Regions from separate parts of the Streptomyces sp. NPDC015144 genome, predicted to be linked through region 1. Evidence: predicted binding sites of a transcription regulator. Region 1 holds the regulator's gene; the other holds the start of a gene.
The links. The regulator HspR, encoded in region 1, represses chaperone genes until heat shock. The targets are predictions, from matches to a motif close to TTGAGNNNNNNNNNCTCAA.
Positions count from the first base shown of each region.

Region 2: a site for HspR is predicted at 8,271-8,289, ahead of lon (endopeptidase La). Genes of this name have one in related genera too.

Region 1 is NZ_JBIBUU010000015.1:148,615-159,734, reverse strand. It holds gene ACF08W_RS24775 ((Fe-S)-binding protein) at 1-1,630, opposite strand, end outside; gene dnaK (molecular chaperone DnaK) at 2,157-4,001, shown strand; gene grpE (nucleotide exchange factor GrpE) at 3,998-4,648, shown strand; gene dnaJ (molecular chaperone DnaJ) at 4,742-5,926, shown strand; gene ACF08W_RS24755 (heat shock protein transcriptional repressor HspR) at 5,928-6,374, shown strand; gene ACF08W_RS24750 (helix-turn-helix transcriptional regulator) at 6,496-7,479, opposite strand; gene ACF08W_RS24745 (hypothetical protein) at 7,620-7,994, shown strand; gene ACF08W_RS24740 ((2Fe-2S)-binding protein) at 7,991-8,311, shown strand; gene ACF08W_RS24735 (pyridoxamine 5'-phosphate oxidase family protein) at 8,448-8,852, opposite strand; gene clpB (ATP-dependent chaperone ClpB) at 9,078-11,120, shown strand, end outside.
Region 2 is NZ_JBIBUU010000035.1:3,071-14,190, forward strand. It holds gene ACF08W_RS34085 (nitrate- and nitrite sensing domain-containing protein) at 1-1,832, opposite strand, end outside; gene ACF08W_RS34090 (hypothetical protein) at 2,198-2,989, shown strand; gene ACF08W_RS34095 (MarR family winged helix-turn-helix transcriptional regulator) at 3,063-3,560, opposite strand; gene ACF08W_RS34100 (lysozyme) at 3,791-4,642, shown strand; gene ACF08W_RS34105 (polysaccharide deacetylase family protein) at 4,956-5,636, shown strand; gene lon (endopeptidase La) at 5,822-8,248, opposite strand; gene ACF08W_RS34115 (hypothetical protein) at 8,388-9,497, opposite strand; gene ACF08W_RS34120 (DUF6328 family protein) at 9,734-10,228, shown strand; gene ACF08W_RS34125 (RNA polymerase sigma factor) at 10,412-11,014, shown strand; gene ACF08W_RS34130 (zf-HC2 domain-containing protein) at 11,011-11,120, shown strand, end outside.

The DNA of each region.
Region 1 (11,120 bases):
GCATCGCGACGTTCTCCTGGCCGAGCTGCTGGAACAGCGGCTCGTTGCCCAGGCGGCGGGCGGAGTCACCGGTGCACTTCTCGTCGCCGCCCATGATCGCGAACTTGACGCCCGCGATGTGCAGCAGCTCCGCGAAGGCCTTGGTGGTCTTCTTCGCCCGGTCCTCCAGGGCGCCGGCGCAGCCGACCCAGTACAGGTAGTCGACCTCGGTGAGGTCCTCGACGTCCTTGCCGACGATCGGGACCTCGAAGTCGACCTCCTTGGTCCACTCGACGCGCTGCTTCTTGGCCAGCCCCCAGGGGTTGCCCTTCTTCTCCAGGTTCTTGAGCATCGTGCCCGCCTCGGACGGGAACGCGGACTCGATCATCACCTGGTAGCGGCGCATGTCGACGATGTGGTCGATGTGCTCGATGTCGACCGGGCACTGTTCGACACAGGCGCCGCAGGTGGTGCAGGACCACAGGACGTCCGGGTCGATGACGCCGTTCTCCTCGACGGTGCCGATCAGCGGGCGCTCGGCCTCGGCGAGGGCCGCGGCCGGTACGTCCTTCAGCTGCTCCTCGGACGCCTTCTCCTCGCCCTCCATGGTCTTGCCGCCGCCGGCCAGCAGGTACGGGGCCTTGGCGTGCGCGTGGTCGCGCAGCGACATGATCAGGAGCTTGGGGGAGAGCGGCTTGCCGGTGTTCCAGGCGGGGCACTGCGACTGGCAGCGGCCGCACTCGGTGCAGGTGGAGAAGTCGAGGATGCCCTTCCAGGAGAACTGCTCGACCTGCGAGACGCCGAAGACGGCGTCGTCGGCCGGGTCCTCCCAGTCGATCTCCTCGCCGCCCGAGGTCATCGGCTGGAGCGCGCCGAGCGCCGTCGCGCCGTCCGCGTTCCGCTTGAACCAGATGTTCGGGAAGCCGAGGAAGCGGTGCCAGGCGACACCCATGTTGGTGTTGAGCGAGACGGTGATCATCCAGATCAGCGAGACGCCGATCTTGATCATCGCGACGAAGTAGATGAGGTTCTGCAGCGTGCCCGTCGCCAGCCCCTTGAAGGCGAGCACCAGCGGGTACGAGACGAAGTACGACGCCTCGTAGCCCTCCACGTGGTGGATCGCGCCTTCCAGACCGCGCAGGGTCAGGATCGCGAGGCCGATGGTGAGGATGACGTACTCGACGAAGTACGCCTGCCAGGCCTTGGAGCCCGCGAAGCGGGACTTGCGGCCGGCCCGGGAGGGCAGGTTCAGCAGCCGGATGGCGATCAGCACGAGGATGCCGACCGTCGTCATCAGACCGATGAACTCGGTGTACATCTCGAACGGGGCCCAGTCGCCGATGATCGGCAGGACCCAGTCGGCCTGGAAGAGCTGCCCGTACGCCTGGACCAGGGTCGGCGGCAGGGTCAGGAAGCCGATGGCGACGAACCAGTGCGCGAAGCCGACGATCCCCCACCGGTTCATCCGGGTGTGGCCGAGGAACTCCCTGACCAGGGTGATCGTGCGCTCTTTGGGATGATCGGTGCGGCTGCCTGCCGGAACCGGTTGGCCGAGCTTGACGAACCGGTAGATCTGCGCGACGGCTCGGGCGATGAGCGCAACGGCGACGACGGTCAGCACCAGCGACACGATGATCGCGGCGAGTTGCATTTGGGGGCTCCTCGGGCCTGCGAGGGTGGGACCCAGTGTCGATGAGCGGATACTGGGATCATCTGCGATTACTAAGCAGTAACTTAATGAGTCTGTGCTGACACTACCCACTTATTCCGTCGCTCTGTAGCCGGACAGGCGGTGATCTGTGTCGCTCACCCGTACCCGTGCCGGTACCTGTTCTCCGCGGGCGTGCCCGCGCGTGCGCGCTCGCGGCCGCGCGCGCCTCGTCGCCCGCGTCGATGTTCGTACCCGCATCGTTCCCTCTCGATCGGAAGTTCGGTAATCGGGGTGGGTGCTCTGTCGTGATTTCTGCATTTTGTGACAGAACGATCCCATGGGGCGATGATGGGGGAGGGGTGGCGGTGTCGGGGGTGAGGGGTGCTGTGCGCCGTGCGGAGGGGTGAATGACGTGGGGGCCGTGCACGATAGTTGAGTCAGGTCGACTCAGGTCTGTTGACAGTGGGATGGGTGTCGTGCATCCTTGAGTCAGTTCCACTCAAGTAGTCAAGCTGGAGGAATCGAAATGGCACGTGCGGTCGGCATCGACCTGGGCACGACTAACTCCGTCGTCAGCGTTCTGGAAGGCGGCGAGCCCACCGTCATCACCAACGCCGAGGGCGCCAGGACCACGCCGTCCGTCGTCGCCTTCGCGAAGAACGGCGAGGTGCTGGTCGGCGAGGTCGCCAAGCGCCAGGCAGTGACGAACGTCGACAGGACGATCCGTTCCGTCAAGCGCCACATGGGCACTGACTGGAAGATCGACCTGGACGGCAAGAGCTTCAACCCGCAGCAGATGAGCGCCTTCATCCTGCAGAAGCTGAAGCGCGACGCCGAGGCGTACCTCGGGGAGAAGGTGACCGACGCGGTCATCACCGTCCCCGCGTACTTCAACGACTCCGAGCGCCAGGCCACGAAGGAGGCCGGCGAGATCGCGGGCCTCAACGTCCTGCGCATCGTTAACGAGCCGACCGCCGCCGCCCTGGCGTACGGGCTCGACAAGGACGACCAGACGATCCTCGTCTTCGACCTCGGTGGCGGCACCTTCGACGTGTCGCTCCTGGAGATCGGTGACGGCGTCGTCGAGGTGAAGGCCACCAACGGTGACAACCACCTCGGTGGTGACGACTGGGACCAGCGCGTCGTCGACTACCTGGTGAAGCAGTTCGCCAACGGGCACGGCGTGGACCTGTCCAAGGACAAGATGGCTCTCCAGCGTCTCCGCGAGGCCGCGGAGAAGGCGAAGATCGAGCTCTCGTCCTCGACCGAGACCACGATCAACCTGCCCTACATCACGGCGTCCGCCGAGGGCCCGCTGCACCTGGACGAGAAGCTCACGCGCTCGCAGTTCCAGCAGCTGACCGCGGACCTCCTGGACCGCTGCAAGACCCCGTTCCACAACGTCATCAAGGACGCGGGCATCGCGCTCTCCGAGATCGACCACGTCGTTCTCGTCGGTGGCTCCACCCGTATGCCGGCCGTCGCCGAGCTCGTCAAGGAGCTGACCGGTGGCCAGGAGGCCAACAAGGGTGTGAACCCGGACGAGGTCGTCGCCATCGGCGCCTCGCTCCAGGCCGGTGTCCTCAAGGGCGAGGTCAAGGACGTCCTGCTCCTCGACGTCACCCCGCTGTCCCTCGGTATCGAGACCAAGGGCGGCATCATGACCAAGCTCATCGAGCGCAACACCACGATCCCGACCAAGCGGTCCGAGATCTTCACGACGGCCGAGGACAACCAGCCGTCCGTGCAGATCCAGGTCTACCAGGGCGAGCGCGAGATCGCGGCGTACAACAAGAAGCTCGGCATGTTCGAGCTGACCGGTCTCCCGCCGGCCCCGCGCGGCGTCCCGCAGATCGAGGTCTCCTTCGACATCGACGCGAACGGCATCATGCACGTCGCCGCGAAGGACCTCGGCACGGGCAAGGAGCAGAAGATGACCGTCACCGGCGGCTCCTCGCTGCCGAAGGACGAGGTCAACCGGATGCGTGAGGAGGCCGAGCAGTACGCGGAGGAGGACCACCGCCGCCGCGAGGCCGCCGAGTCGCGCAACCAGGGCGAGCAGCTCGTCTACCAGACGGAGAAGTTCCTCAAGGACAACGAGGACAAGGTCCCCGGTGACGTGAAGACGGAGGTGGAGACCGCGCTCACCGAGCTGAAGGAGAAGCTCAAGGGCGAGGACACCGCCGAGATCCGTACCGCCACCGAGAAGGTCGCGGCCGTCTCCCAGAAGCTCGGCCAGGCGATGTACGCCAACGCCCAGGGCGAGGGTGCTCCGCAGGGCGAGGGTGCCCAGCAGGCCAAGGCCGACGACGACGTCGTGGACGCCGAGATCGTGGACGACGAGAAGGACTCCAAGGGCGGTGCGGTGTGACCGAGGAGACTCCGGGCTTCGAGGAGAAGCCCGACGTCCCCTCCGGCGCCACCCCTGAAGGAGCCGAGCCGAAGGACGCCAAGCCCTCCGCGGAGGAGGAGGCGTCCCCGGCCGGGGACGGAGTGCAGACAGTCGGCCTGACGGCCCAGCTGGACCAGGTCCGCTCCGCGCTCACCGAGCGCACCGGCGACCTCCAGCGGCTCCAGGCCGAGTACCAGAACTACCGCCGCCGCGTCGAGCGGGACCGGGCCACGGTCAAGGAGATCGCCGTGGCGGGCCTCCTGTCCGAGCTGTTGCCGGTGCTCGACGACGTCGGCCGCGCCCGGGACCACGGCGAGCTGGTGGGCGGGTTCAAGTCGGTGGCCGAATCCCTGGAGACGGTCGTCGCCAAGCTGGGCCTGCAGCAGTTCGGCAAGGAGGGCGAGCCCTTCGACCCGACGATCCACGAGGCCCTGATGCACTCGTACGCGCCGGACGTCACGGAGACGACCTGCGTGGCGATCCTGCAGCCGGGGTATCGGATCGGCGAGCGCACCATCCGCCCCGCGCGGGTGGCGGTCGCCGAGCCCCAGCCGGGGGCGACCCCGGCGGCCGCCAAGGAAGAGAAGGCAACCGACGAGGAGAGCGGTGGCACCGAGGAGGTCTGACATTCCGTCCGACCACCTCGGGGCCCACCGCCCGGCCATGCGACCGGCCCACGCGCCGGCCGCATGGCCGATCGTCCGGAAGGAGGGACGTCGATGAGCACGAAGGACTTCGTCGAGAAGGACTACTACAAGGTCCTCGGCGTCCCCAAGGACGCCACCGACGCCGAGATCAAGAAGGCGTACCGGAAGCTCGCCCGCGAGTTCCACCCGGACGCCAACAAGGGCGACGACAAGGCGGAGGAGCGCTTCAAGGAGATCTCCGAGGCGAACGACGTCCTCGGCGACAGCAAGAAGCGCAAGGAGTACGACGAGGCCCGCGCCCTCTTCGGCAACGGCGGCTTCCGGGCCGGCCCCGGCGGCGCGGGCGGCAACTTCAACTTCGACCTGGGCGACCTCTTCGGGGGTGCCCAGGGCGGCGGCGGCCAGGGCGGTGCCGGCGGCTTCGGCGGCGGCGGCCTGGGCGATGTCTTCGGCGGCCTGTTCAACCGGGGCGGTACGGGGACGCGGGTGCAGCCGCGGCGCGGCCAGGACATCGAGTCCGAGGTGACGCTCAGCTTCACCGAGGCGGTCGACGGGGCCACCGTCCCGTTGCGGATGTCCAGCCAGGCGCCCTGCAAGGCGTGTTCCGGCACCGGTGACAAGAACGGCACCCCCCGGGTCTGTCAGACCTGTCTCGGCACCGGCCAGGTCTCGCGCGGCTCCGGCGGCGGTTTCTCGCTCACCGATCCCTGCGTGGACTGCAAGGGCCGGGGCCTCATCGCCCAGGATCCGTGCGACGTCTGCAAGGGGTCCGGGCGCGCCAAGTCCTCCCGGACCATGCAGGTCCGGATCCCGGCGGGCGTCTCGGACGGCCAGCGGATCCGGCTGCGCGGCAAGGGCGGTCCCGGCGAGCGCGGCGGTCCGGCGGGCGACCTGTACGTCGTGGTCCACGTCGACGCCCACCCGGTCTTCGGCCGCAAGGGCGACAACCTCACGGTCACCGTCCCCGTCGACTTCACGGAGGCGGCGCTCGGCGGCGAGGTGAAGGTGCCCACGCTCGGCGGACCTCCGGTCACCCTGAAGCTGCCCGCCGGCACGCCCAACGGGCGTACGATGCGGGCCCGTGGGAAGGGCGCCGTGCGCAAGGACGGCACCCGGGGCGACCTGCTGGTCACCGTGGAGGTGGCGGTCCCCGAGGACCTCGGCGACGAGGCCCGGGAAGCGCTGGAGGCGTACCGCCGGGCGACCGCGGGCCACGACCCGCGGGCCGAACTGTTCCAGGCCGCGAAGGGAGCTTGAGGTGGACGGCCGACGACGCAATCCGTACGAACTGACCGATGAGACACCGGTGTACGTGATCTCGATCGCGGCCCAGCTCTCGGGACTCCATCCGCAGACCCTGCGCCAGTACGACCGCCTCGGCCTGGTCTCGCCCGACCGCACGGCCGGGCGCGGCAGGCGCTACTCGGCCCGCGACATCGAGCTGCTCCGCACGGTGCAGCAGCTGTCGCAGGACGAGGGGATCAACCTCGCCGGCATCAAGCGCATCATCGAGCTGGAGAACCAGGTCGCCGCCCTCCAGCAGCGCGTCGCCGAGCTGTCGGCGGCCGTGGACGGCGCGGCGCAGGCGATGCAGCAGCGCGAGGCCCAGGTGCACGCCTCGTACCGGCGCGACCTGGTGCCGTACCAGGACGTGCAGCAGACCAGCGCGCTGGTGGTCTGGCGGCCCAAGCGGCCGAAGGGCTGAGAACGGGGCCGCGCGACGGCGCGACAGCCGGAGAAGGGCCGGGAGGCGTCCTGAGGGACGGCTCCCGGCCCTTCGGCCGTTCCGGGACGCCCTTTGTGCGGCAGGGGGTCCGTACGGGCGGTCAGGAGTCCTCTTCGAGGATGCCGGAGCGGGCTATCAGATAGCCGAGCTGGGCCCGGCTGTTGCTGCCGAGGGCGGCGGCGAGCTTGGCGACGTGGGCGCGGCAGGTGCGGACGTTCATACCGAGCCGGCGGGCTATGGAGTCGTCCACGTGCCCCTCCACCAGGAGTTGGGCGATGGACCGCTGGACCCCGCTGATGCCGAGCGAGGTCGGCTCGTACTTGACCTCCTCGCACAGCGGCGCCGCCCTGGTCCAGAACTGTTCGAACACGTTGACCAGGTAGTGCACGAGTCCCGGGTTGCGGAGCTCCAGGGCGATCTGGTCGTCGTCGCTGGCGGGTATGAACGCGACGGTCCGGTCGAACACGATGAGGCGGCCGATCAGCTCCTCCAGCGTGCGTATCTCGACGTTGGCGTCGTCCATGCGCTCCGCGTACGCGAGGGTGCTGGGGCTGTGGCGCACGGTGTGCTGGTAGAGCGTGCGCATCCGGACGCCCCGGTGGACGACGGACAGGCCCCGTTCCAGCGACTTGATGAGGCGGTCCTCGCTCCGCCCGCCGCCGGGCTGGACGGTGAGCACTTCGGTACGGCACTCTGCGGTGGCGAGGTCCAGTGCCGCGTTGATGCGGTTCACGCCTTCCAGCACCGTGATGGCATTGGTGGTGGGCGGCCCCACGGTGCTGATGTCCATGAACGGCTCGAACGATTCCGTCAGCTCGACCGAGTGCCGGCGCCGCTCCAGGATCTCGCGCTCTATGGGGTGCAGATGCTGCGCGAGAGCGGTGGACGGCGGAACGGGGCGGAGCCAGGTCGGGTCGTCCGGATCGGGATGAAGCAGCGCGAACTCCATGAGGCAGGGAGCCGGTTCCACTTCGACGCGGGCGATCCGTCCCAGTCGCAAAGCGCTGGCGTAAAGGCGTGCTCCGGCATCGCACAGTTCGGTGATCCCGTGAGGATGTGTCGGCTTTGCGTCACTTGTAGTCATATCGTCACCCCCCAGGTTCCTGAACATGCAAGAACATGATGCATCCACTCGGTGGTGCTCGCGTGCCCAGGTGAGACATCGTCTTAAGTGCGGGGGAGAAGAATCCACAAGTGAGGACGAAGCCGACTATGTATAAGCGAATGCATCGCTCGGCGCTTGCCGTCTCGTTCGTCGCGGCCCTGGGGATCGGGCTGCTGGGCGGCAGCGACATTGGCTGGAGCGAGGACCGTGCCGCCGGCGGCGACATCGGCTGGACCGTCCAGGCCACCGACATCGGTTGGGTCGCGCCTGCCACGTCGTCCGACATCGGCTGGGTCTCGCCCGCGAAGTCGTCCGACATCGGCTGGGTCGCCCCCGCCACGTCGTCCGACATCGGTTGGGTCTCCCCTGCGGGAGCGTCCGACATCGGCTGGGTCTCGCCCGCGAAGTCGTCCGACATCGGCTGGGTCGCGCCCGCCACGTCGTCCGACATCGGCTGGGTCGCCCCCTCCGTCACGGCCCGTACGAGCGCATGACCATCCCGCCGGACGACCGGACCTTCCGACGGGAGATGGCCACCGCCTACCGATCGGGCTGGCACTTCATCGACCTCGTCACCGCCGTTCCCCACCGTGGCGACTCGTTGATGGTCACTCTGTTCGGCGACCCGATCGTTGTCGCACGCGAAGAAGACGACGAAGTACGCGCCTACCGGTGTCTCCGCAAGCCGCGTGGAGCTCCGCAGCCCGTCCGCTGCGCGATCCGGTACGACATGATCTTCGTGAACCTCGACCGGCGTGACCACCAGCTGTTCGAGCCAGAGACTATTTCCGCCACCCCCCGCAGTGCCTGAGCGATCCCCCGTCGTTCCATGTCGCTCAGTCACTCCCCCACACAACGGCGCCATCGTGACCTGAACACGATGGCGCCGTTGTGCTTTTCCCCGGCGGCTCCCGGACGGCTCCGGGGTGCTCCGGGGTCCGGGCCGGTCAGGCCCTGCCGAGCGCCCGGTCCACCGCGATCTCGATGACGATCCGTTCCGGGTTCGGCCTCGGCGTACGCCCGTAGCGTTCCGCGTAGCGGCGTACCGCCTCGGCCACCGCCTCCGGCTCCGTGCGCACCGTCGCGCGCCCCTCCAGCGTCGCCCAGTGACGCCCCTCGATCTGGCAGACGGCGACCCGTGCCCCGTCCGGGCCCGCGGCCAGGACGTTGCGCGCCTTGCGGGTGTTCCGGCCGGTGATGATCCGGGCCAGCCGCGCCTCGGGGTCGTACGTCACGCCCACCGGCACCACGTGCGGGGTGCCGTCGGGGCGCGGCGTGGTCAGGGTGCACACGTGCCGCGCGCGCCAGAAGGCGAGGTACTCGGGGCCGGGGTTCGTCACGTCGACTGCCATGGGGCAGACCCTACGGTGCCCGCCGCCCCGGCGTTCCCGGCCGGGCGGGGGCCGGGGCTGCGGTGGCGGGTGGCCCGCGCGGCCGGTTCACTCGGAACAGCGGATCCGTCCGGTAGGGGCACGGAAGACCCCCGAATCAAGTTGAGTGGAGTGGACTCAACATTCACTTGAGTGGGGTAGACTCAACTTTACGCACGCTGGTCGAGTCAGGAGGAGAGAGCGCACGTGGACGCCGAGCTGACCAACAAGAGCCGGGACGCCATCAACGCGGCCACCAACAGGGCCGTGAAGGACGGGCACGCCGATCTGACCCCGGGGCACCTGCTGCTCGCGCTCCTCGCGGGCGAGGACAACGCGAACATCATCGATCTGCTCGCCGCCGTCGACGCCGACCAGATCGCCGTGCGGTCCGAGACCGAGCGGCTGCTGGGCTCGCTGCCCAGCGTCACGGGCTCGACCGTCGCCCCGCCGCAGCCCAACCGCGACCTGCTCGCCGTCGTCACGGACGCGGCGGAGCGGGCGCGGGACCTCGGCGACGACTACGTCTCCACCGAGCATCTGCTGATCGGCATCGCCGCCAAGGGCGGCCGTGCCGGTGAGATCCTTGCCGGTCAGGGGGCCAGTGCGAAGAAGCTGCTGGACGCGTTCGAGACGAGCAGGGGAGGACGACGGGTGACCACACCCGACCCGGAGGGCCAGTACAAGGCGCTGGAGAAGTTCGGTACGGACTTCACCGCGGCCGCGCGCGAGGGCAAGCTCGACCCGGTCATCGGGCGCGACCAGGAGATCCGCCGGGTCGTCCAGGTGCTGTCCCGCCGCACGAAGAACAACCCGGTGCTGATCGGCGAGCCCGGCGTCGGCAAGACGGCCGTCGTCGAGGGACTCGCCCAGCGCATCGTCAAGGGCGACGTCCCCGAGTCGCTGCGCAACAAGCGGCTGGTCTCGCTCGACCTCGGCGCGATGGTCGCGGGCGCGAAGTACCGCGGCGAGTTCGAGGAGCGGCTGAAGACCGTCCTCTCCGAGATCAAGGAGAGCGACGGCCAGATCATCACCTTCATCGACGAGCTGCACACCGTCGTGGGCGCGGGCGCCGGCGCCGACTCCGCGATGGACGCGGGCAACATGCTCAAGCCGATGCTGGCCCGCGGCGAGCTGCGCATGGTCGGCGCGACGACGCTCGACGAGTACCGCGAGCGGATCGAGAAGGACCCGGCCCTGGAGCGCCGCTTCCAGCAGGTGCTGGTGGCCGAGCCGAGCGTCGAGGACACCATCGCGATCCTGCGCGGTCTCAAGGGCCGCTACGAGGCCCACCACAAGGTCTCCATCGCGGACTCCGCGCTGGTGGCCGCCGCGACCCTCTCGGACCGCTACATCACCTCCCGCTTCCTCCCCGACAAGGCGATCGACCTGGTCGACGAGGCGGCCTCCCGGCTGCGGATGGAGATCGACTCCTCGCCGGTCGAGATCGACGAGCTCCAGCGCGCCGTCGACCGGCTGCACATGGAGGAGCTGGCGCTCAGGAACGAGACCGACCCCGCCTCCCGGGAGCGCCTGGAGCGGCTGCGCCGCGACCTCGCCGACAAGGAGGAGGAGCTGCGCGGTCTCAACGCCCGCTGGGAGAAGGAGAAGCAGGGCCTCAACCGCGTCGGTGAGCTGAAGGAGCGCCTCGACGAGCTGCGCGGCCAGGCCGAACGCGCCCAGCGCGACGGCGACTTCGACACCGCCTCCAAGCTGCTGTACGGGGAGATCCCGGGCGTGGAGCGGGAGTTGGCGGAGGCGTCCGAGGCGGAGCAGGAGGCCGCCAAGGACACCATGGTCAAGGACGAGGTGGGCCCGGACGACATCGCCGACGTCGTCGGCTCCTGGACCGGCATCCCCGCCGGGCGGCTGCTGGAGGGCGAGACCCAGAAGCTGCTGCGCATGGAGGACGAGCTCGGCCGGCGCCTCATCGGGCAGGGCGAGGCGGTGCGCGCGGTCTCGGACGCGGTACGGCGCACCCGCGCCGGGATCGCCGACCCGGACCGGCCCACCGGATCGTTCCTCTTCCTCGGCCCGACCGGTGTCGGCAAGACCGAACTGGCGAAGGCGCTCGCCGACTTCCTCTTCGACGACGAGCGGGCCATGGTCCGCATCGACATGAGCGAGTACGGCGAGAAGCACAGCGTGGCGCGGCTGGTCGGCGCCCCGCCCGGGTACGTCGGGTACGAGGAGGGCGGCCAGCTCACCGAGGCGGTCCGCCGCCGCCCGTACAGCGTCGTGCTGCTGGAC
Region 2 (11,120 bases), on a different contig from region 1:
GTGGCGTTCTCCAGCAGCTCGGCGAGCAGGTGGCTGAGGTCGTCGGCGGCGAAGCCGGCGACCTGGGCGTGCGGCGGCAGGGCCTGGATGACGACCCGCTCGTACCGCTCGATCTCGGAGACCGCCGCGCGTGCCACGTCGACCAGCGGGATCGGCCCGGCGTGCCCGTGGCCGTGCTCGGCGCCCGCGAGGACCAGCATGTTCTCGCTGTGCCTGCGCATGACGGTGGCCATGTGGTCGAGCTTGAAGAGGGTGGCCAGCCGCTCCGGGTCCTGCTCCCGGTCCTCCAGGCCCTCGATGACACCGAGCTGACGGTCGACCAGGCCGAGGGTGCGCAGCGAGAGGTTGACGAAGGTGTGGTGGACGGTGTTCTTCAGCTGCTCCAGCTCGGCCGTGAGCTCCGCGGTCGCGGTCTGGAGCTCGGCGCGCTGGGCGGCGAGGGCCTCGCGCCCGGCGGCCAGCTCGCCGCGCTCGCCCTCCAGCTCCGCGAAGCGGCCGTTGAACTGGGTCAGGAGCCCCCGGAGCCTCGCGTGCAGGCTGTTGAGGGACCGTACGACCTGGGCGTACTCGTCGTTGCGGCCGGTGTAGCGGACCGGCTCGGCGGTCTCGGGCTCCGTGGCGAGCCGGGCGGCGCCGATCCGCAGCACGGCGAGCGGCTGGGTGAGGGTGCGGGCCACGGCGGTGGAGACGCCGACGGCGATCAGCAGGCAGCCGCCGAGCAGCGCGATGCGCAGTTCGAGCGCGGTGACGTCGTCGTCGCGCAGCTGCTCCAGTCGGCCGATCCGCTCGGTGCCGAGGGCCGATTCGACGCTCCGCATCCGGTCGATCCGCGCGGAGAGCGCCGCCCCGGCCTTCTTCCGGCTGGTGGCGCGGCCGCTCTCGGACAGTTCGGGGCGGGCGGTGAGCTTGTTGAGGTACTTCTCCGCGCCGGCGACCTCCGGGCCGGTGACCGTGGACGCCAGCTTGTCGCGGGCGGTGGCTCCCGCGACCTGGTCGAAGTCGGCGAGCGCGCCGAGCTCGCGGACGCGGGCGAGCTGGGCCGCGGCGCTCAGCTCGTCGCGGGTGCGGTCGTCCTTGGCGCTCGCGCCGTCCTGCGTCTGGACCGGCAGCCCGGTCGCCGGGTCGATCGTGCTCGAACCGTTCTGCACCGGCAGCCCGGTCACCGGGTCGATCTGCGGGGTGGGGGCCCCGCCGGGCACCGAGAGCGCGGCGAGCAGCAGCCCCCGGGTGGCGGCGGCCTGTTCGGTGGCGCGGGCCAGGGCGAGCGAGGCACGGGTGGCCCCGGCGGCGCGCGGCGGGGTCTTCTCCGTCAGCTCCTCGGCGAGGGCCTGGAGCTTTCCGATGATCTCGGAGTACGCCTGGTGGGCCTCCAGCGCCGTGCCCTTGCCGGTGAGCGCCTCGCGGCGCAGGGAGGGGATGCCGGCGAGGTCGCGGCGGAGCGCGGCGGGGGCGGCGGCCCGGATCTCCTCGACCCGCTGGTCGACCCGGGTGCTCCGGGCGTCGTCCGCGCCGGTCTTCCCGTCCCGGCCCGCGGCGATCCTGGCGGTGACGTCGTCGCGCTCGTCCGCCAGCGCGTGGGCAAGGGCGACGGCCTGCTGGTTCAGCTCGGCGAGGGTGACCAGGCGCTGCGAGTCGTTCAGCTCGGCGGAGGCGGTGAGAACCATGGGAGCACCGGCCGCGATGACGGTGACCCCGACCACCGCGACTCCGGCGACCAGCCTGCTCCGCACCCGTACGGGACGCCGGGTGCTCCCGCTCTCGGCGGGGGCCGGTGACACCGCCCCGGAACCGTTCCGCTCTTCGCCCTTGCTCCGAGGCCGCTTCTTCTGCACCGGTGCTCGCATTCTTGACTCGTCCGCCCATGAAGCAGAGGTGACGCACGGTCACACGCGCGGGCGTCCCTTCCCACTGGTACGGCTTCCGACCATTCCAGCGCTGTTGGGAGGGGGACACGCAACGACCACTCCACCACCTGAAGGAGTGAACATCACTCCCGAGTTGGCGAACAAGTCTGCCCGGACAGGGCCTCGGCCACACCCGGTCCGCCGGGTGGAACTTCCGCCCGGGCTTTGGCAGGATGCCCGCCCGCACGCCCCACGGAGGCCGCCCTTCCGCTCCCTCACCGGCCGGAAGCCGCAGGTTCAGGCCAATCACACGGGAGTGCGGAGGGCGTGAAGGCGTCGTGCAGACTGGCCGCATGCTCTTCGCGCTGGCCACGGCCCCCGGAAGTCCCGAACACCCGAACGAGGACTGGGCGGCCACCGCTCTCCCCGCTTCCGGGTGGGGCGGGGCGCTGGTCCTGCTGGACGGGGTGACGCCGCCGCGGGGCGACGACGGTTGTGTGCATTCGGTTCCGTGGTTCACGGCCCGGCTGGGCGGCGCGCTGATCGAACTGTCCGGTTCGCGGCGGGATCTGACCCTTCAGGAGATCCTCGCCCTGTCCATAGGGCGCACCGCCGACACGCACCGTTCCCTGTGTGACCTTTCTCACGTACGTACCCCGCAGGCGACGGTCGTCATGGCCCGGTGGGACGAGCGCGAGATCGAGCACCTGGTGCTCTCCGACTCCGTGCTGCTGCTCGGGCTGCGCGACGGGAGCGTACGCCCGGTGCTCGACGACCGGCTGGACCGGCTGCCGCCCGGCTCGCTGAGCTCCGTGGCGTTCACCGACACCCGGCTGCGCAACAAGGAGGGCGGCTTCTTCACCGCGGCCGCCGACCCCGCCGTGGCCTCGCGTGCGGTGACCGGCCGCACCCCGCTCGACCAGGTGCGGGCGATCGCCGCGCTGACGGACGGGGCGGCCCGCTGGACCGAGGTGTTCCGCGCGGGCGACTGGGCGGACTGCCTGAAGGTGCTCGACGACGAGGGGCCGCAGTCGCTGATCGACCGGGTCAGGGTGCTGGAGGAGGCGGACGCGGGGGCCGGGCGGGCGCTGCTGGGTCGCGGCAAGACGCACGACGACGCGACGGCGGTCCACGCGGTGCTGTGACGGGGCGTCCGGGCGCCCGCCCTCGCGCTCCGGGGGCCGCCCCCGAGGCCGTACGCCCTCCGGCCCCGGGGCGTCAGTTCTCGGCGCGGGCGTTCAAGTGGTGGAGCAGCCGGGCGAGTTCGGCCACCTCGGCGCGGTCCCAGTCGGCGAGCTTGCGGACGTAGCGCTCGCGGCGGGCGTCGCGGACGCTGCGGTAGCGGTCCAGCCCTTCGGCGGTGAGGCGGACGAGGAAGGCCCGGCCGTCGGCGGGATCGGGTTCGCGGATCACCAGCCCGAGCGTTTCCAGGGCGCGGAGTTGACGGCTCATGGTCGCCTTGCCCACCCCGAAGTAGGCCGCGAGGTCGGTGGCCCGCTGCGGCCCCGCCGACTCCAACTGGACGAGCAGGCCGTACGCGGCGGATTCCAGGTCGGGGTGGACCTCCCGGGCCATCTCCCCCGAATTGGCGCGGGCCCGGCGCAGAAAGACGGCCAACTCCCGTTCCAGCGCGAGGAATGCGTGGTCCACACCACTCCTTCCGGTCGCGCCCGGTTCACTACCGCTTTCGCTCCCGTGCACGTCAACACCCCTCATGAGCTTTCCGGTCGCTGAAAATTTCTTTCACCGCAGGTCATCACCGCAGCTTGCGCCAGTATTTCGCAGGAGTAGACCAACGGCGGCGCCCGGACCCCCTTCCCCAGCACGGGTCTACGTGCGTAGCGTCATGCCTGGCATGTTCACACCATTACATGCCCGCAGGGGGGTGTGCCCCACGTCCCCCTGGGATCAGCGCGTCCCCCCACCACGTCCTCGGAGGCACTCCCATGCCGGTGCTCAGATCCACTGCCAGGTCCTCCCGCCGCTCCCGTTTCGCGGCGGCCGGAACACTCCTCGCAGCGCTCTCCCTCATGCTCACCCTGCCCGGCGCGGCGAGCGCCGCCGACACCGACGCCGCGGCCGCCAAGAAGCCCGCCAGGGGCACCGCCACGATGGGCATGGGCGTCATAGCCCACGACGGCGAGGCCGGACTCCCCCGCGACACCCGCGCCGTCCAGACCGAAGGCGTGGACGTCGCCAGCTACCAGGGCAACGTCGCCTGGTCGACGCTCTGGGGCAGCGGCGTGAAGTGGGCCTACACCAAGGCCACGGAGGGCACGTACTACACGAACCCCTACTTCGCGCAGCAGTACAACGGCTCGTACAACGTGGGCATGATCCGGGGTTCGTACCACTTCGCCACCCCGAACACCACGAGCGGCGCCACCCAGGCCAACTACTTCGTGGACCACGGCGGCGGCTGGTCCAGGGACGGCAAGACGCTCCCCGGCGTGCTCGACATCGAGTGGAACCCGTACGGCGCCCAGTGCTACGGCCTGAGCCAGGCCGGCATGGTCAACTGGATCCGCGACTTCGTGAACACGTACAAGGCGCGCACCGGCCGCGACGCGGTCATCTACACCGCGACCAGCTGGTGGAAGGACTGCACTGGCAACAACGCGAGCTTCGGCGCCACCAACCCGCTCTGGGTGGCCCGGTACGCCAGCACCGTCGGCGAGCTCCCGGCCGGCTGGGGCTTCTACACGATCTGGCAGTACACCTCGTCCGGCCCGTACGTCGGTGACCACAACCGCTTCAACGGCGCCCTCGACCGCGTACAGGCCCTCGCCAACGGCTGAGCCTCCCCCGGACGCGCATCCTCCCCGCGTACACCGCAGTGCCCCGGCGCGCCCCGCCGGGGCACTGCGCGTACCGCGTTCCGTACGCCTCCGAACAGGGATTTCGTCCCCCGGAGCGGTGATTGACCCCGACGTTCGTTGACGTATACACGCTGTGTATAGTCCTCCTCCGGCGCACCCGGCACACCGCGCCGCGCGCATCTGTTCAGCCACGGAGGAGTGACCCGCCTTGCCCAAGAAGACGAAGCCGATCGGTAAGGGGTTGACCGCGGCCCTGGTGACGGCGCTCACGCTGACCCTGGGCGGCTGTGCGATGCAGACCACGGCTCCGGCCTCGGCGCGCGCCGACGCGGGCTCCGACGCGAAGGGCACCTTCGGCCCGGTGGACTGCCGCAAGGCCAAGTGCATAGCGCTGACCTTCGACGCCGGACCGGGCGAGGACACCCCGCGTCTGCTGGACATCCTCAAGGAGAAGAAGGTGCACGCAACCTTCTTCCTGCTCGGCAAGAACCACGTGAAGAAGCACCCCGACACGGTGCGCCGGATCGCCGCCGAGGGCCACGAGGTGGCCAACCACACCTGGACCCACAAGATCCTCACGGACCGCGACCCGGCCGACATACGCGCCGAGCTGAAGAAGACGCAGGACGCCATCACGGAGATAACCGGCAAGCAGCCCCGGCTGATGCGCCCGCCGCAGGGCCGCACCGACGACATCGTCTCGGACGTCAGCAAGGACCTGGGCCTCTCCCAGATCCTGTGGAGCGCCACCGCCAAGGACTACTCCACGACCGACTCCGCGCTGATCAGGAAGCGGATACTCGACCAGGCGAGCCGGGACGGCGTCATCCTGCTGCACGACATCTACAAGGGCACGGTCCCCGCGGTGCCGGGCATCATCGACGCGCTGCAGAAGCAGGGCTACACCTTCGTGACGGTGCCGCAGCTGATGGCCCCCGCCGAGCCGGTCCCGGGCACCATCTACCGCCCCTGACCTCCCGGTTCCACGACGACGCGACCCCCGGCACCCCGGCACCCCGGCGCCGGGGGTCGCGTCGTCACGGACGGGTCAGCCGCCGCGCACGGGCACGCGGTACGGCCCGCTCCCCCGGGGTTCCCGGGAGGCGGGCCGTCCGTACCGGTCACGCGCGCGGCGCCACGTCCGTCACGCCGTGCCGCTCACGCCGCGACCGGGATCTCCTCCCGCGCCGGGGCCTCGGCCGGGGCCAGGGCGATCTCCAGGACCTGGCGGACGTCGGTCACCGGGTGGACCTCCAGGGTGTCCAGCACCTCGGCGGGGACGTCGTCCAGGTCGGCCTCGTTCCGCTTCGGGATGACCACGGTGGTGATCCCGGCCCGGTGGGCGGCGAGCAGCTTCTGCTTGAGGCCGCCGATCGGCAGCACCCGCCCGGTCAGCGAGACCTCACCGGTCATCGCCACGTCCGTACGGACCAGCCGCCCGGAGAGCAGCGAGGCCAGCGCGGTCGTCATGGTGATGCCGGCGCTCGGGCCGTCCTTGGGCACCGCGCCCGCCGGGAAGTGGATGTGCACGCCCCGGTCCTTCAGGTCCGCGACCGGCAGTTCCAGCTCCGCCCCGTGCGAGCGCAGGAAGCTCAGCGCGATCTGCGCGGACTCCTTCATGACGTCGCCGAGCTGACCGGTGAGGGTCAGTCCGGAGGCCCCGGTCTCCGGGTCGGCCAGCGAGGCCTCCACGTAGAGCACGTCGCCGCCGGCCCCGGTGACCGCGAGCCCGGTCGCCACCCCCGGCACCGAGGTCCGGCGCTCGGCCGGGTCCTGGGCCGACTCCGGGACGTGGTGCGGGCGCCCGATCAGGCCCCGCAGGTCCGCGTCGGTGACGGTGAACGGAAGCTCCCGGTCGCCCAGTTCGTGCTGGGCCGCGACCTTGCGGAGCAGCCGGGCGACGGCCCGCTCCAGGTTCCGGACCCCGGCCTCCCGCGTGTACTCGCCGGCCAGCCTGCGCAGCGCGGACTCGTCGAGCGTGACCTCGTCCGCCGCCAGTCCGGCCCGCTCCAGCTGGCGCGGGAGCAGGTGGTCGCGGGCGATGACGACCTTCTCGTCCTCGGTGTAGCCGTCGAGCCGGACCAGTTCCATGCGGTCGAGCAGGGCCTCCGGGATGGCTTCGAGCACGTTGGCGGTGGCCAGGAAGACGACGTCGCTGAGGTCGAGCTCGACCTCCAGGTAGTGGTCGCGGAAGGTGTGGTTCTGCGCCGGGTCGAGGACTTCGAGGAGGGCGGCGGCCGGGTCGCCCCGGAAGTCGGAGCCGACCTTGTCGATCTCGTCGAGCAGGACGACCGGGTTCATCGAACCGGCCTCCTTGATCGCCCGCACGATGCGTCCGGGCAGAGCACCGACGTACGTACGCCGGTGGCCGCGGATCTCGGCCTCGTCCCGCACCCCGCCCAGGGCGACGCGGACGAACTTGCGGCCCATGGCGTGCGCGACGGATTCGCCGAGCGAGGTCTTGCCGACACCGGGCGGCCCCACCAGCGCCAGTACGGCGCCGCCGCGCCGCCCGCCGACGACCCCGAGGCCGCGGTCGGAGCGCCGCTTGCGCACGGCCAGGTACTCGGTGATCCGCTCCTTCACGTCCTGGAGCCCGGCGTGCTCGGCGTCCAGGACCCGCTGGGCGCCCCGGATGTCGTAGGCGTCCTCGGTCCGCTCGGTCCAGGGAAGTTCGAGGACGGTGTCGAGCCAGGTCCTGATCCAGGAGCCCTCGGGGCTCTGGTCGGAGGCCCGCTCCAGCTTCTCGACCTCCTTCAGCGCCGCCTCACGGACGTGCTCGGGCAGGTCGGCGGCCTCGACGCGGGCCCGGTAGTCGTCGGACTCGTCGCCGGAACCGGACTCGCCGTTGAGCTCGGCGAGCTCCTTGCGTACGGCGTCGAGCTGGCGGCGCAGCAAAAACTCGCGCTGCTGCTTGTCGACGCCCTCCTGGACGTCCTTGGCGATGGACTCGGCGACGTCCTGCTCGGCGAGGTGCTCGCCGAGCCACTGGATGGCGAGCTTCAGCCGGGCGACCGGGTCGGTCGTCTCCAGGAGCCGCACCTTCTGGGCGGTGGTGAGGAACGGGGAGTAACCGGAGTTGTCGGCGAGCGCGGAGATGTCCTCGATCTGCTGGACCCGGTCCACGACCTGCCAGGCGCCGCGCTTCTTCAGCCAGCTGGTGGCGAGCGCCTTGTACTCCTTGACCAGCTCGGCGGCGGCGCCCGGCAGCGGGTCGGGGACGACCGGGTCGACCCGGGTCCCCTCCACCCAGAGCGCGGCGCCCGGACCGCTGGTCCCGGCCCCGATCCGCACCCGGCCCCGGCCGCGGATCAGCGCGCCCGGGTCTCCGTCCGAGAGCCGCCCGACCTGCTCGACGGTGCCGATGACACCGGTACCGGCGTACGTACCGTCGATCCGCGGCACGAGCAGCACCTCGGGCTTGCCCCCATCGGCCCGGACCGCCGCCTGCGCGGCCTCGACGGCGCCCCGCACCTCCGCGTCGGACAGGTCCAGAGGCACCACCATCCCGGGCAGCACGACCTCGTCGTCGAGCGGCAGCACGGGCAGGGCGAGCGGAGTAACCGCGGTGGAATCGGTAGCCATGATCTCCCCTTCGGCAGTCAAGTTGAGCTATGCAGACTCAATGCTCCTGAGCCGCCCATTGTTCCCAGGGATGTGTTCGCTCTGAGCGATCACCCGGAAGCGCTCCCGGACCGGAAGGAACGCCCTGGAACTACTGCAACTAGAAGATGTGGGCCCAGGCGTCCTGCCCGAAGTTCTCCAGGATCGCGCGCAGCCACGGGGCACGGGCGGCCGGCAACCGGGCCAGGGTGTGCCGGAACACTTCTCGGTCGGCCCAGAAAGGGCGGTTCGGGAGCAGGGGGGGCGGGTCGTCACGGAGCACGTCCCGGGGGATACGCCCCGACGCGGGAACCGGCGGGTACGGCCGGGGAGAGGCCAGCCACAACCACACCCCGAGCGGCAGGGGCACCGGATACGCCGACGCGGCCGGGCCGGGCGGGCTCCAGGTCCGGCCCGTCCGGGGATGGACCGGTACGAGGAGGATGTCGTCACCCTCGCCCGGGAAGGGCCGCCCCGGCCCGGCCAGGACGGCACGCCGCTCCGGGAGGCCCGTCGGCAGCAGGGCGTCCAGCCCGCGCTGGAACACGTCCGCGGCCAGACCGCCCGGGACCCGCACCGGCCGCCCCCGGGAGGCGACCAGCAGGTGGGCGAGCGCCCGGCCGGCCGCCGCCTCCCACCGCGGGCTCCACGACCAGTAGTGGCCCGTCCCCAACGGTCCGCCCCACGTGGCGATCGGCTCGAACGGGGGCATGCCCTCCCCTTCTTCCACCAGTTCCGCCCAGGAGAGGGGCGTGGGAGGAACACCGCCGCCAGGGGTGCGGCGCACGGCGTCCGGGTCGAGTCGCACCGCCTGCCAGAGCGAGCAGTCGTCGAGCCTGGTCGCCACGGGCAGGTCGCACGCCAGGCAGGCCATGTTGGGCCCGTCCGCACCGTCGAGGCCGCAGCAGGAAGAACCGACGCGCTCCTCGGGAATCAGCCGGGTTCCACGGATGTCGCCGGGCGCGACGACGCTCTCGCCGGGCGGATCGTCGGACAGGGAGCGGACCGGCGCGTAGATACCGCGCGCCTCCGCCTCGACCGGATCGATCCCGCCCCACCTCCGCCACGGCCCCCTCCACGGGTCCGGGTCCACGGCGAACGTCCCGGACTCCATGAGCACCGGGAGCTGGGCGCCGTTCCCGTACACCTGGCGGGCATGGACCGGCAGGGAAACCTGGAACAGCGGGACGGTCAGCTCGGCACCGCATCCCGCACACACAAAAACGAACAAACGTCCTCCGTCTGGGTAACCACCCCATCGTCGCAGCCCGTTGGCGGCCAGCCACTCAGGAGGGAGCCCTCCGCCCGAGGCGGTTCCGCCACAACCGCCCGGGAGACGAGGGACGGACACCGGGATCCTCCTCGCACCGGACTACCCGCACGGAGCCCCCGCGACCGCGCCGGGTGCTGCCCCTCCCAGCTGGGCAGCGGTGGCGCGGCCGGGGCGTGGGGGAAAAAATGGGGCCCATGTCGCACATCTCGCGGAGATCCGCGGCCGCGTCCCCTCATGGTGAGGAGACGCCTGCGGAGCGCGCCGACCGCAATCTGGTCGAGCTGCTCCAGGAGCTGCGGGTCGTGCAGACGGGGGTGCAGATCGTCTTCGCGTTCCTGCTCGGTGTGGCGTTCACCAACCGGTTCCCGGATCTCGACAGCTACGAGCGCGCCACGTACGTGGTGACGCTGCTGCTCACCGTGGTCTCCTCGGCCGTGCTGGCGACCCCGGTCGCCCTGCACCGGGGGATGTTCCACCGGGGTGTCAAGTCCCGGATCGTCGCCCTGTCGGCGCAGTTCGCGCAAGTCGGTCTGGTCTTCCTCGCCCTCGCGCTCAACGGGGCCGTTCTCCTGCTGATGACGGTGGTCCTCGGCCGGGTCGCCGGCATCGCGATCACGGCCGCCACCCTCTGCCTCTTCATCGTCCTGTGGTTCATCCTCCCGAAGGCGCTGCTCCGCCCGTCTCCGTGAGCCGGGCCGGGCGCCCCGCCGTGGCCCCGGCGAGAATCCGCTGGGGCCACGGCGGGGCGACGGGCACAGTGCGTGCATCGTCGAGGACCTGGCCCCTGGCTGGCGGCCGAGTACCGCGCGGTGCACGGGGAGAAGGCGCCGCGCCCGTGAACCGGCGGGCGGGCCCCGCCCGATAGAAGAGGTGTGAAGCTGTTGCGCCCCTCGGGGGAGGACCCGGACGACAAGGCCCTGCTGCGCGCCGTCGCGCAGGGGGACGCGCAGGCCCTGGCCGCGCTGTACGACCGGCACGCGGGCTGGCTGCTGGCCCGGCTGGAGCGGCGGTGCGGGGACGACGAGACCGTGCGGGAGGTCCTTCAGGACACCTTCCTGACGGTCTGGCGGTCCGCCGGATCGCATCGCGGCACCCGGGTCGGCGGCTGGCTCTGGGTGATCGCCTCGCGCCGGCTGGTCGACGCGCAGCGGGTGCACGCCCGCAGCGACCTCGCCGCGCGCGCCGAACGGGCCGGAAGCGGCGACCGGGCCGCGACCGCGCCCTCCGCCGAGGAGCGGGTGCTCGCCGAACTGGAGTACGGGGACGTCGGCGCCGCGCTCGACCGGATCTCCCCCGAGCTGCGCGAGGTCCTGCGCGCCACGGTCGTCGACGGGCTGAGCACCCGCGAGACGGCCCGGCTCCTCGGCATCCCCGAGGGCACGGTCAAGACCAGGGCGATGCGGGCCAGACGTGAGCTGCGCGCCGCGCTGGAGCTCTCGTTCCCGGAGGCCGGACCGCTGGGAGGAACGGCATGACCACGACGGGAGGCGGCGGTGTGCGCCGCTGGCACGTGAGCGAGGAGCTGGCCGGGCGGTACGCCGCCGGGCCGCTGCCGGAGGCGGACGCCTGGTCGGTGGAGAA